Regions from separate parts of the Azoarcus sp. DD4 genome, predicted to be linked through region 2. Evidence: predicted binding sites of a transcription regulator. Region 2 holds the regulator's gene; the other holds the start of a gene.

Evidence for each region. The regulator FNR, encoded in region 2, switches genes on or off when oxygen is low (the NO sensors DNR and NnrR bind a similar motif). The targets are predictions, from matches to a motif close to TTGANCTAGNTCAA.
Region 1: the regulator FNR is predicted to act here: its motif matches at 2,654-2,667, upstream of paaG (2-(1,2-epoxy-1,2-dihydrophenyl)acetyl-CoA isomerase PaaG).

What each region holds. Positions count from the first base shown of each region.
Region 1 is NZ_CP022958.1:384,808-391,980, forward strand. It holds gene CJ010_RS01885 (cupin domain-containing protein) at 1-66, opposite strand, end outside; gene paaY (phenylacetic acid degradation protein PaaY) at 72-680, opposite strand; gene paaN (phenylacetic acid degradation protein PaaN) at 869-2,533, opposite strand; gene paaG (2-(1,2-epoxy-1,2-dihydrophenyl)acetyl-CoA isomerase PaaG) at 2,770-3,573, shown strand; gene paaH (3-hydroxyacyl-CoA dehydrogenase PaaH) at 3,640-5,115, shown strand; gene paaI (hydroxyphenylacetyl-CoA thioesterase PaaI) at 5,108-5,572, shown strand; gene paaK (phenylacetate--CoA ligase PaaK) at 5,653-6,975, shown strand; gene paaA (1,2-phenylacetyl-CoA epoxidase subunit PaaA) at 7,031-7,173, shown strand, end outside.
Region 2 is NZ_CP022958.1:1,808,002-1,815,174, reverse strand. It holds gene CJ010_RS08535 (heavy metal translocating P-type ATPase) at 1-574, opposite strand, end outside; gene CJ010_RS08530 (MerR family transcriptional regulator) at 644-1,039, shown strand; gene CJ010_RS08525 (sulfite exporter TauE/SafE family protein) at 1,059-1,772, opposite strand; gene hemN (oxygen-independent coproporphyrinogen III oxidase) at 1,859-3,250, opposite strand; gene fnr (fumarate/nitrate reduction transcriptional regulator Fnr) at 3,362-4,102, shown strand; gene CJ010_RS08510 (alpha/beta hydrolase) at 4,138-5,871, opposite strand; gene CJ010_RS08505 (MBL fold metallo-hydrolase RNA specificity domain-containing protein) at 5,960-7,173, opposite strand, start outside.

The DNA.
Region 1 (7,173 bases), 1.4 Mb from region 2:
GAACACCTCTTCACCGCCGGCCGGGGGCAGGGCGGTGAGCAGATTGCCATGTGGCGGCAGCGTCATCGCCTTCAGCCGGCGTTCTTCTTGGCGTCGACCAGCGGCACCACGCCCGGCATCTCGAAGCGCTGGCGGCCCGGTTCCATTTCGGTGAGGGGCGCGCAGGGTTTCAGCGTCGCGAGGCTGCGCACCGCCAGGTCCTGGTAGGTGCGGGTGCCGTCGATCTTCCAGCTCACCTCCTGGTCGGACAGTTCGCGCACCACCTTGGCCGGCATGCCGGCGACGAGCGTGCGGGGCGGCACCGCCATGCCGGCCTTGACGAAAGCGCAGGCGGCGACGATGGCGGATTCGCCGATCACCGCGTTGTCCATGACTACCGCGTTCATGCCGACCAGCGCGTTACGGCCGACCTGGCAGCCGTGCAGGATGGCGCCGTGGCCGATGTGGCCATCGACTCCGACCACCGTGTCGGTGCCGGGAAAACCGTGCATCACGCAGCTGTCCTGGATGTTGCTGCCTTCTTCCATGACGATGCGGCCGAAGTCGCCGCGCAGGCTGGCGAGCGGTGCGACATAGCAGCGCGGGCCGACGATGACGTCGCCGATCAGCACGGCGTCGGGGTGGACGTAGGCGGTGGGGTGGATGACGGGTTTGAGGCCGTCGATTTCGTAGCAGGGCATGGGGTGGGGCTCCTCGCGGCGAAAAGCTGGCGGTTGGGGGCGCGCAGGTTCTACTCCTCCCCCTTCAAGGGGGAGGTTGGGAGGGGGATGGGGTTGAATTGGCGCTCTTGTTACCCCATCCCCACCCCAGCCCTCCCCTTGAAGGGGAGGGAGCGGAACCGCCTCAAACGTGGTCGGGATGTCCCAGCTTACTCGACGTGATAGCGCCGCTGCACCACCCGGAAGCGGTTGGCGACGAAGGCGGTGTCGGAGTAGCTGGCGTTGGCGGCCGGGTTCATGCCGACGCCGTGGTAGTCGGAGAAGGCCGCCGACTGGTTCACGAACACGCCGCCAGTGAGGTTGATCGACAGCGCGACGCCGGCGCGCAGCGTGGCTTCCGTCATCGCGTCGATCACTTCCGGCTTGCTGGAGTAAAGGCCCACGGTGAGCGCGCCGTGTTCCCTGACGATGCGCTCGGACAGCGCCACCGCGGCGGCGCCGTCGGCGACCTTGACCACGAAGGCGATCGGGCCGAAGCGCTCTTCCATATAGCTCTTCTCGTCGGCGGCGTCGCAGGCGAGCAGCACCGGGGTGCGCACTTCGGCCTTGGGGAACTCGGCATGCTCGATCTTCTTCGAGGCCAGCACGATGCGGCCGTACTCGCCGGCCTCGTTGATGCGGGCGAGCGTGGCTTCGGACTGGATCGCGCCCAGCACCGCGGTGGCGACCGCCGGGTCGGAGAGGAACTTGTCGATCGCGGCGCCGAGGTCGGCCGCGACTTCGTCGTAGCTCTTGTGGCCCTGGTCGGTATCGATGCCGCCGGCCGGCACGAGGATGGCCTGGGTGGTGGTGCACATCTGGCCCGAGTACAGGCACAGCGTGAAGGCGAGGTTGCGCAGCATCGCCTTGTAACTGTCGGTGGATTCGATCACCACGTTGTTCACGCCGGCGAGCTCGGCATACACCTGGGCCTGCTTGGCGTTGTCGATCAGCCACTGGCCGAAGACGTTGCTGCCGGTGAAGTCGATCGACTTCACCGCCGGATGGGTGGCGAGCGCCTGGGTGTCGCTGCGCTTTTCCACCACCGCCAGGCTCACGACGTTGGGGTCGAGGCCGGCTTCGGCCAGCACTTCGCGGGCGATCTTCACCGTCATCGCGGCGGGCAGGATGGCGTTGCTGTGCGGCTTGACGATCACCGGGTTGCCGGTGGCGAGCGCGGCGAACAGGCCGGGGTAGGTGTTCCAGGTCGGGAAGGTGCCGCAGCCGACCACCAGCGCGACGCCGCGGCCGACGATCTCGTAGTGCTTCTTCATCTTCAGTGGCGGGTTCTTGCCCTGCGGCTTCTCCCACACGGTTTCCGCCGGCACGCCGTTCATGGCTTCCCAGGCGTAGGCGACGGCTTCGAGGCCGCGGTCCTGCGCATGCGGGCCGCCGGCCTGGAAGGCCATCATCCAGCCCTGGCCGGTGGTCATCATCACCGCGTGGGCGATCTCGAAGCTGCGCTTGTTCAGGCGGGCGAGGATTTCCAGGCAGACGCCGACCCGGCCGTCGGCGCCGATCTTGCGCCAGGCGGGCATCGCGGCCTCGGCGGCGGCGATCAGCGCGCTCGGCTCGCAAACCGGATAGCGCACGTCGAGCGCGATGCCATACGGTGAACGCTCCGGCGCAGCCCAGCCGCTGCGGCCCGGTTGATCCAGCTCGAAATCCTTGCCCAGGCAGCCCTCGAAGGCCCGCTTGCCGTCGTCCGCGGCGGTTTCGCCATAGACCTTGGGGCTGGGCATTTCCACGTAGGGCGTCCAGTAGCCGCGGCCGTGTATGGCGGCGACGGCGGCGTCCAGCGTGGCCTGGTGCTTGGTGTACAGCGGATGCGTCATGGGGTGTCTCCTCCGGTTTGGCGGCGCGGCTTCCCTTTGCCGGGAAATTTCCGCTGTCTTGCCGCGACAGTCGCGTGTTGCTCTGCGACACGAATACGTCAAGTAGAAAGCACTTGTTTTTTGATCTGGATCAAGATTACTATTGATTGACCAGTCGGTCAAACAATCCGCAAAGCAAGCGCCGACAGCCGAACGCAGCCCGCCGCGACAGCGGCGCGCAGACAAGGAGGAGACAGATGAGCAGCTTCGAAACCATCCGCTACGAGGTCGCCGCCGGCGTCGCCACGCTGACGCTGAACCGCCCCGACCGCCTCAACAGCTTCAACGACCAGATGCACCGCGAAGTGCGCGAAGCGCTCGCCCAGGTGCAGGCCGGTCGCGCCGACGGTTCGGTGCGGGTGCTGGTGATCGCCGCTGCCGGCCGCGGTTTCTGCGCCGGGCAGGACCTGTCCGACCGCAATGTGTCGGCCGGCGCCGAAGCGCCCGACCTCGGCGCCTCGATCGAGAAGAACTACAAGCCGCTGGTGACGACGCTGCGCAATCTCGACCTGCCGGTGATCGCCGCGGTGAATGGCGTGGCCGCCGGCGCCGGCGCCAACCTCGCGCTCGCCTGCGACCTGGTGTTCGCGGCGCGCTCGGCGAGCTTCATCCAGTCCTTCGCCAAGCTCGGCCTGGTTCCAGACACCGGCGGCTCCTGGATTTTGCCGCGCCTCGCCGGCCCCGCGCGCGCGCTGGGGCTGGCGCTGCTCGGCGACAAGCTCCCGGCCGAGCAAGCCGAACAATGGGGCCTGATCTGGAAGTGCGTGGATGACGACGCCCTGCAGGCCACCGTGCAGCAGGTCGCCACCACGCTGGCCAACGGCCCGACCTTTGGCTACGCCCAGACCAAGAAGGCGATCTGGGCCAGCTCCACCAACGATTTCGACACCCAGCTCGATCTCGAGCGCGATGCCATGCGGGCCTGCGGCCGCTCGCACGACTACCGGGAAGGCGTCGCCGCCTTCATGGAAAAACGCGCTCCTCAATTCAAGGGGAATTAAGGCGTGACTGCAGCAGACAAGGCTCTCGACAAGCAAGTGAAGGTTCTGGTCATCGGCGCCGGCGCCATGGGCAGCGGCATCGCCCATGTTGCCGCGCTCGCCGGTCATCCGGTGTACCTGTACGACACCCGTGCGGAAGCCATCGACAAGGGCATTGCCGGCATTGCCAAGGATCTCGCCTTCCTGGTGGACAAGGGCAAGCTCGCCGGCGAGGAGCGCGACGCGGTGCTTGCCCGCATCACCGGCGTGACCCAGCTGACCGATGCGAAGGATGCTGGCCTGGCGATCGAAGCCATCGTCGAGAACCTCGACATCAAGCAGAAACTCTTCCGCGAGCTGGAAGCGCTGCTCGGTGACGACGCGGTGCTGGCCTCCAACACCTCCTCGCTGTCGATCACCGCGATGGGCGCCGCGCTGGCGCGGCCGGAACGCCTGGTCGGGCTGCACTTCTTCAACCCGGCGCCGCGCATGAAGCTGGTCGAGATCGTCTCCGGTCTCGCCACCCCGCGCGAACTCGCCGAGCGCATGCATGCCACCGCGAAGGCCTGGGGCAAGGTGCCGGTGTATGCGAAGTCGACCCCGGGCTTCATCGTCAATCGCGTTGCCCGCCCGTACTACGCCGAAGCCCAGCGCGTGCTGGCCGAATGCGCCGCCGAGCCGGCGACGCTGGATGCGGCGATGCGCGAAGGCTGCGGCTTCCCGATGGGGCCGTTCGAGCTGATGGACCTGATCGGCCACGACGTCAATTTCGCCGTCACCAACTCGGTGTTCGACGCCTACTTCGGCGACAAGCGCTTCACCCCCAGCCTGATCCAGCAGGAGCTGGTGGCTGCCGGGCGGCTGGGCCGCAAGAGCGGCCACGGCTTCTACAGCTACGCAGCCGGTGCTGCCAAAGCGGCACCGCGTACCGAGGAAACCCACGGCGCCGAGAACGTGGTCACCGTGGTCGGCGGCTTGGGCGTGGCCGCCGGGCTGATCGGCCGCTTCGAGGCGGCCGGCATCGAGGTGCGCCGTGCTGCCGGGAGTGAAGGCCAGGGCTGGCTGGAGATCGGCAGCGCGCGCGTTGCGCTGTCGGACGGCCGTACCGCCACCCGTCGCGCGGTGGAAGACGGCGTGCCCAACCTGGTGCTGTTCGACCTCTGCCTCGATTACGCCGCCACGCCGCGCCTTACCCTGACGCGCGCCGACCAGTGCGGTCAGGGCGCTTGGGGCGCGGCCGTCGGCACGTTGCAGCGCGCCGGCCTGGCGGTGTCGCGCATCGACGATGTCGCCGGCCTGGTCGGCCTGCGCACCGTGGCGATGCTCGCCAACGAGGCCGCCGATGCGGTGCTGCAGGGTATCGGCACCGCCGCCGACATCGACACCGCGATGCGTTTCGGCACCAACTATCCCAAGGGTCCGCTCGCCTGGGCCGACCAGCTCGGCGTGGCCTTCGTCGCCCGCGTGCTGGCCAACCTGCGAGAACACTACGGCGAGGAACGCTACCGCGTGTCGCCGCTGATCCAGCGCAAGACCTTCAGTGGAGCCGCATTCCATGAGTGAAGCCGCATACAGGGACGTCGCCGCCGGGCTCGATCCGCAGACCCTGGCCGAGAAGGTGCGCGACGGCATGTACGAGCGCGACCAGGCCGCGCGCAGCCTGGAGATGAAGATCACCGCCGTCGGCCCCGGCCGCGCCACCATCACCATGCCGGTGCGCGATGACATGCTCAACGGCTTTCGCATCTGCCACGGCGGCTTGATCACCACGTTGGCCGACACCGCCTTCGCCTACGCCTGCAACAGCGGCAACGAGCAGACGGTGGCCTCCGGCGTCAGTGTCGATTTCATGGCGCCGGGCAAGCCGGGCGACCTGCTCACCGCCGCTGCGCAACAGGTGTTCGAAGCCGGCCGCACCGGCGTGTACGACGTCACCGTCACCAACCAGAAGGGCGAGCTGATCGCGGTCATGCGCGGCAAGTCGTATCGCCTCAAGGGGCGGGCGGTGGTTGAACTCTAGACAGGACAGACCGCGCCCGGACAACAAAAACACCGCCGGGCGCGCAGAACACAAGGCAGACGGGAACGGAGGAGACAAGAATGCCCATCAACAGCTATGCACCACCCCAGCTCGAACCGATCGAAACGGCCAGCGTGGACGAACTGCGCGCGCTGCAGCTCGAGCGCCTGAAGTGGAGCGTGCGCCACGCCTATGAAAACGTGCCGCACTACCGCAAGGCCTTCGACGACAAGGGCGTCCACCCGGACGACCTGAAAACCCTCGCCGACCTGGCGAAGTTCCCCTTCACCAGCAAGTACGACCTGCGCGACAACTACCCCTTCGGCATGTTCGCGGTGCCGATGGACAAGGTCGCCCGCGTCCATGCTTCGTCCGGCACCACCGGCAAGCCGACGGTGGTGGGCTACACGCTGAAGGACATCGATACCTGGGCCACGGTAGTGGCGCGCTCCATCCGCGCAGGCGGCGGCCGCCCGGGCGACATGGTGCACGTGTCCTACGGCTACGGCCTCTTCACCGGCGGCCTGGGCGCCCACTACGGTGCCGAGAAGCTGGGCTGCACCGTGGTGCCGATGTCCGGCGGCCAGACCGAGAAGCAGATCCAGATCATCCAGGACTTCAAGCCCAAGATCATCATGGTGACGCCGTCCTACATGCTGACCATCCTCGACGAGATGGAGCGCATGGGCATCGACCCCAAGAGCACCTCGCTCAAGATCGGCATTTTCGGCGCCGAACCCTGGACGCCGGCGATGCGCGAGGCGATGGAGCACCGCTCCGGCATGGACGCGGTGGACATCTACGGCCTGTCCGAAGTGATGGGCCCGGGCGTGGCCAGCGAATGCGTCGAGGCCAAGGACGGCCCGACCATCTGGGAAGACCACTTCTACCCCGAGATCATCGACCCGGTCACCGGCGAAGTGCTGCCGGACGGCTCCGAGGGCGAACTGGTATTCACCTCGCTGTCCAAGGAGGCGATGCCGGTGATCCGCTACCGCACCCGCGACCTCACACGGCTGCTGCCGCCGTCGATGCGCAGCATGCGGCGCATGGCCAAGATCACCGGGCGTTCGGACGACATGCTCATCATCCGCGGGGTGAACGTGTTCCCGACCCAGATCGAGGAACTGATCTGCAAGATGCCCAAGCTGGCGCCGCAGTACCTGCTTGAAGTCGACAAGCATGGCCACATGGACACGCTGACGGTGAAGGTCGAGATCAACCCGGACGCCAATGTCGGCCGTCACCCGGAACAGAAGGAAGCGCTCGCCAAGGAGCTGACCCACCACATCAAGAGCCTGATCGGCGTGTCGGCCAAGGTCATCGTCGGCGAACCCTTCTCGATCGAGCGCGTGACCGTGGGCAAGGCCAAGCGCGTCATCGACCACCGTCCGAAAGCCTGATTTGCAGCGGCGGGGCCATTCCGCCCCGCCGCGTTCGAAAGACAAGGAGCGCACCATGTATACGCAAGCTCTCGATATTCCCCAGCAGAATGCCGACGCCAAGCCGCTGCGCGCGGTGGAGAACCCGGAGTACCAGGCCGAGTTCGACGCCAAGATAGACGCCGGCGGCTTCATCGAGGCCAAGGACTGGATGCCCGA
Region 2 (7,173 bases):
ACATCGCCGGCATCTGCGCCGCGAGCGGAAGGGTCAGCACTGCCGCGATGACGAAGCGCCGGCGCTCCTCGCGCCAATGCTCCTGCTGCCGCAGCCTGGCCTGATCGCGCGCTGCCAGTCCGGTCTCGGTCGCCTCGAAACCGGCCTTCAGCACCGCCTGGCGGATCAGCTCGGGGGTGACCAGCCCGGGGGTATAGCGCAGCGTTGCGCGCTCGCTGGCAAAGTTCACCGTGCCCGACACGCCCGGCAGACGGTTCAGAACCTTTTCGAGTCGCTGGGCACAGGCCACGCAGGTCATGCCGCCGATACCGAGTTCCAGCGTGGCATCCGGCACGTCGAAGCCGGCCTTTCGTATCGCCGCAACGATCCCTGCCGGCGTAGTGTCGGCGCCGGCAAGGCGCACGTGCGCTTTCTCGGCCGCGAGATTCACACTGGCCGCAACACCGGGGAGGCGGTTGAGGATCTTCTCGATGCGGCCCGCGCAGGCCGCGCAGGTCATGCCTGCCACCGGCAGATCGAGATTCGATACCACGGCGGCCGAGACAGCCCCGTCTTTGACCATGATTGCTGACATACTGTGCTCTTGCATGAAGCGACGATGAAGCGCAGTCTAAACCCCGTACTTGAGTACGGAGTCAACACCATGGCCAGCTACACCATCGGCGCCCTCGCGAAAGCGGCCGACGTCGGCGTGGAAACCATACGCTATTACCAGCGGCGCGCCCTGCTGGACGAACCCCAAAGGCGCAACGGCAGCTACCGCGCATACGGCGATGCGGATCTCTCCAGGCTACGCGCGATCCGCAGGGCTCAGCAGCTCGGCTTCTCGCTCGACGAGATTGCGGGCTTGCTATCGCTCAACGAGGAGACCGATCGAGACAAGGCGCGTAACCTGGCTCAGACAAAAATCGATCTCATCGAAGCACGCATGCGTCAGCTCGGTGAGATGCGCGACGCACTGCGCGAACTGGTGCAGTGTTGTCACGCCACCACCGCACCCGCCCCCTGCCCGATCCTGAAGGCCCTGGCGCGGGACTGAAGTCCCCCGGCGACGAGCGTCAGACCAGACAGACCACGCCGTTCCACAACGAACCGCCCAGGGTGGGCGCATGGAACAGCCCGAACACGCCGAACCCCAGCACCATCAGGCCCGCGGCAAAGCGTACCTTGCTGTTACGGGTGAGATCGCGAAAGCGCTTGAACAACATGCCAGCGAGCAGCAGATTGGGCAGCGTTCCCAGGCCGAAGGCCAGCATCAATCCCGCGCCACGCGCGGCCGATCCGGTCACCAGCGCGGTCGCAAGTACGCTATACACCAGCCCGCATGGCAGGAAACCCCACAGCAGGCCGAGCGGCAGCGCCTGCTTCACCGAATGCGCCGGCAGGAATCTGCGCGTCGCCGGTTGCAGCCGGCGCCACAAATGGTGCCCAGCCTTCTCCACCGGCGCGAGCACCGAAGTGAAGCCTGTCAGGTAAAGCCCGAGCGCGATCAGCATCAGGTTGGCGAGAACGTAAAGGCTGATCTGCACCGGCAGCACGCCGCCGTACAGCATGCCGACCGAACCGAGCGCCCCGAGCAGGCCGCCCGTCAGCGTATAGGTGGCGATACGACCGAGGTTGTACGCAAGATGGATGGGCCACTGACGACGGCTTTCCGCTGGCGTACGTACCTGTACGCTGAGTGCCCCGACAATGCCGCCGCACATGCTGACGCAGTGAGTGCCGCCGAGAAGACCAATCAGGAATACCGCAAAGTAGCCGGTTTCAGGCATGGGAAAATCTTGAACGCCCGCGAAAGGCGCGGCTCGAGCAGCAAGGAGAAGCCTGCATTCTACGCTCCCCGCTGCTCCGGCCGCACTCAGATCACGCGGGAATAGCGGGCCCGCTCGCGATCAGCGCGCAGGTAGCGATCGAACACCATGGCAATTCCGCGCACCAGCATCCGCCCTGCCGGCAACACGCTGATCCAGTCGCCCTCTACCTTGAGCAATCCCGCCGCCTCCATCTCCTTGAGATCCGCCAGCTCGTCGGCAAAATACTCGCGGAAGTCGATGAGGTGGGCGATCTCGATGGACTGCATCGACAGCTCGAAATGGCACATCAATGCCTGGATTACAGAACGCCGCAGCAGGTCGTCGGCAGTCAGTTCGATGCCACGCAATACCGGTAGCTCGTCACGATCCAGCACGTCATAGTATTCGTCCAGCGTCTTCACGTTCTGCGAATAGACCGGACCGATCTTCCCGATCGCCGACACACCGAACGCGAGCAGATCGCACTCGGCCTGGGTCGAATAACCCTGGAAGTTGCGGTGCAGCCGGCCCTGCCGCTGGGCGACGGTAAGCTCGTCGTCGGGTTTGGCGAAGTGATCCATCCCGATGTAGACGTAGCCGGCCTCGGTCAGACGGCGGATGGCGAGTTGCAGGATCTGCAGCTTCGCATCGGCACTCGGCATGTCGCTCTGGAGGATGCGGCGCTGCGGTTTGAACAGTCCGGGGAGATGAGCGTAACTGTAGAGCGAGATACGGTCCGGCGAGATGTCCAGCACCTGCTCAAGCGTGCGGTTGAAGCTGATCACGTTCTGCTTGGGCAGGCCGTAGATAAGGTCCATGCTAACCGACTTGAAGCCGGTGGCGCGGGCCGCTTCGATCACCAGGCGCGTCTCTTCGACGCTTTGCACCCGGTTGACCGCGCGCTGCACGTCTTCGGCGAAGTCCTGCACGCCGACGCTCATACGGTTGAACCCCAGGGTGGCCAACAATTCGACCGTGTCGAAATCGACTTTGCGTGGGTCGACCTCGATCGAATACTCGCCGTTGGGCACCAGATTGAAATGCGCCCGCACCGAATCCATCAACTGTCGCAGTTCCTCGTGCGACAGGAAGGTGGGCGTGCCGCCGCCGAGGTGCAACTGGGTGACCTGGCGGCTGCCACCGAGCGCGGCAGCCTGCATCTCGATCTCCTTGGCCAGATATTTCAAGTATTTGGCCGAACGCCCGTGATCCTTGGTGATGATCTTGTTGCAGGCACAGTAGTAGCAGATCGTGTTACAGAACGGGATGTGGAAGTATAATGACAGCGGTCGGCTAACCCCGCCAACCGCCCGTCTGGCCAACCAATCCTGCAAAGCCCTCGCATCGAACGCTTCGACAAAACGATCGGCCGTCGGATACGAGGTATAACGCGGTCCGTTGATGTCGAACCTGCGTATGAGTTGCGGATCGAAGATGAGGTCTGTGTGGGCGTTCATGATCGTGCTGCGGCAATGTGTGCCGAACAATGGCAGAAAGCCGGCGTTTTGTGGTTGACTTGGATCAACGCGACGATCCTCCTACAAACTCGGAGCAAGTGTATCGTGCAGATGAAGGCAGCAGTGCCGATTACTGTAGCAGGACTCAAGACGGCCTGTTCCCAATGCAACCTGGTGGAACTCTGCCTCCCCTTCGGGATGACCGAAAACGAGATCGACCGGCTTGACGAGCTGGTCGGCGCACGACGCAAGATCAAGCGTCAGCAACATCTGTATCGGGCTGGCGATCCCTTCGAAGCAATCTACGCGATCCGCGCCGGTTCGTTCAAGACGGATGTGCTGCTCGAAGATGGCCGGGACCAGGTCACCGGCTTCCAGATGACCGGCGAAATCATCGGCCTGGACGGCATCAGCAACGAAGTTCACTCCTGCAACGCGATCGCGCTGGAAGACAGCGAGGTTTGCGTGATCGCCTATGCGAAGCTGGAGGAACTGTCGCGTGAAATCGAGGGCCTGCAGCACCAGTTCCACAAGGTGATGAGCCGCGAGATCGTGCGCGACCACGGCGTGATGATGCTGCTTGGATCCATGCGGGCCGAAGAGCGCCTCGCCGCCTTTCTGCTGAACATGTCGCAGCGCTTTACTGCGCGCGGCTTCTCCGCTGCAGAATTCCACCTGCGCATGACGCGCGAGGAAATCGGCTCCTATCTCGGGCTCAAACTCGAGACCGTCTCCCGTGCCTTCTCGCGCTTCCAGGACGAAGGGCTGGTTGCTGTCCAGCAGAAACACATTCGTATCCTCGACAGTGCCGGCCTCAAGAAACTGATCCAGCACCAGTCAGCCTGCCGCTGACGGCCGCGGGCCAGCCACCCCGGCCGTTGTCGCACTCAGCGCTCCAGCACGTAGGTGCCCGGTGCCGGAGCCAGTTGGGGAAAGACATCCGAGGCAGCCGGCCGCGCGTCGACCAGCGCCCCTGCACGGGGTTTCAACCACTGCATCCAGTCCTCCCACCAGCTCCCCTGATGCTGTTCGGCGCGTTCCAGCCATGCGTCCGCGCTTTCGGATCGATGCGCCTCGGCGACCCGGAAGCTCCGCTTTGGCGGTTTGACCACAGGATTGACGATGCCGAGGATGTGACCCGAACTCGATAGCACATAGCGCTTTGGTCCTATGACCAGATTGTTCACCCTGAAGGTCTCGGCCCAGGGCGCAATGTGGTCATCCTCGGCTGCTACCGCGTAAAGCGGTTGAGTGATCATTCCCAGGTCCAGGGGCTCGCCCGCAACCACCAGTGCATCCTTCTGTACCAGCCTGTTGTGCAGATAGAGTTCGCGCAGGTACCACGCATGCATCGCGTACGGCATGCGCGTTGTATCCATGTTCCAGTACAGCACGTCGAACGGTGGAGGCGTCTCGCCGTAGAGCCAGCCATGCACCACGTAATGCCAGATCAGACTGTTGGAACGCAACAGACGGAACGCCGAAGCCATCTCCTTGCCGTCGAGAAAGCCCTTGCGCGCCATGCCGTCGGTCAGGTAGCGAATGCTTGCCTCATCGATGAAGACCTCTATATCGCCCGGCTTGCGAAAATCGACCAGGGTGGTGAACAAGGTCCAGTCCGCAACAGGCACCGCATCTTCGGCGAAATGGCGGTTCGCCCAGGCCATGTACATGCTCAGCGCCGTACCGCCGATGCAGTAACCGGCTGCGTGGACCTTGTCCGCTCCGGTGAAGGCACGCGCCGCCTCCACCGCGGCATGCACTCCCTTCATCAGGTAATCGTCGAACCGGTAATCCCGCATTGCAGCGTCGGGGTTCTTCCAGCTCGTGATGAATACGTCCAGCCCCCGATCGAGCAGAAAACGGATCATGCTCTTCTTCGGCACAAGGTCGAGGATGTAGAACTTGTTAATCCAGGGCGTAACGATCACCACCGGTTCGGCATGCACCTTGGGCTGCGTCGGAGCATAGTGAATTAGCTCGAGCAGTTCGTTGCGAAACACCACCGCCCCAGGAGTCGTCGCGAGATTCTCGCCAACAGTGAAATCGTCCGGATTGGTCATTCGGACATTGCCGCTCCGAAGATCCTCGAGCAGGTTGTGCAGGCCTTGAGCCAGACTCTCGCCCCGCGTCTCGACTGCCTTGCGCAAGGCAACCGGATTGGTCCACAGGAAATTGGTCGGAGCCACCGCGTTGAGCCATTTCCGCCACCAGAACGCCGCCCGTCTGCGCTCCTTGCCCGACAGCCCCGGAGTGTCGTAGAGCATATCCTGCATGTGGTGGGTCAGCGCCAGGTACCACTCCTTGGTGAGATCCCAAGTCGGCGAGTCGGTCCAAACCGGATCGGAAAAACGGGCATCGTCGACGTTCGGACGGATAGGATCCTCGCCCGCCAGGCCCACAACGCGGTTCCAGGTGTGCCACTGCAAACGCCACAGGTCGCTCGACAAGCGCGCAAACCGCTCCGCGAGTTCCTGCGGATGTGAAAGCCACGCCAGCTGCGCGTGGACAATGGGCGCAGCCATGCCGAGCGGATCGAACGTACCTTCCACCAGTTCGTGCAGCTGCTGCGCCGTCCGCCTTACAGCCAGGCCGGGATCGAGCCGATCAATCTTCTTCATGTTTCACCCTGGAAATGATGGGATCCTGCCTTCGGTCATCCGTCCTGATTCTGCCACTACCCGCCAGCGCAGCAACCATGAATAACGATTAGCACAATTCGTATCGCGTCCCGCGCTGCGACAAGACAGGAGACGGCCAACCGAGCCGATGTTCGATGGCTTTGGCAAATGCAGCCGAGGCGCCGGCCTCGCCGTGTACGATAAACGTCTGACGCGGCGGCCTGGAAAAATGCGCCAGCCAGGCGAGCAAGGCGGGCTGATCGGCATGAGCCGACAGACCACCTATTGTATGAACGCTCGCCTTGACCGGAATGCGCTCACCAAAGATTGTTACCGCCCGTGCGCCATCCACGAGGCGCCTCCCCAACGTTCCAGCAGCCTGGAATCCCGTCATCACAATGGCGCAAGCGCTACGTCCAAGGTTGTAGCGCAGGTGGTGCTTGATCCGGCCGGCATCGCACATGCCACTCGCCGAGACGATAACCAGACCAGAGGGGCGACTGTTCAGCGCCATGGACTCCTCTACGTCCTGCACAAAACGTACTTTGAAGCGATCTGCATGACGTTGAGACCATGCAAAGAGCTCACGGCTCTCGGCGTCCCAAAGCCCCTCATGTCGCACCGTCAATTCGGTCACCGCCGACGCCATCGGCGAATCGACGACGACCTCAAGCGGATCCATCTTCCCTTCACGTACGAGTTTGGCAAGCACGAACAACAATTCCTGAGTACGGCCCACCGCGAACGCCGGAATGATGACATTCCCGCGCCTGCGTTTCAGGGTCTCGTGCACGACTGCTGCCAGTTCCTCTTCAGTCTCGCTCATCGAACGGTGGGCACGGTTACCGTAGGTGGACTCGACGCACAGAAAATCAGCCGCCCCGATGAAGGCGGGGTCACGTAGCACCGGGCGCTCAGGCTGCCCGAGATCCCCCGTCATCACCAGCCGACGCTCTCCCTTTCCTTCCACGACGGAAATTTCGAGGATCGCCGACCCTAGGATATGACCCGCATTGCGAAACACACAACGCACGCCCGGCCCTGGTTTCAACTCGACGTCGTAGTCCACCGCACGCAGACGCTGCAGACTGGCGCGAGCCTGCGCAACCGTATAGAGCGGTGCGACATCCCAACCACGTCTCGCATGGCGGGCACGCTGATGTCGATTGAGCCATTCGGCCTCCTTTTCCTGTATATGGGCCGAATCGAGCAGGATGACGCCTGCCAGGTCCACCGTAGCGGACGTCGCGTACACCGGTCCTTTGTACCCAAGGGCGATGAGTCGCGGCAACAAGCCTGCGT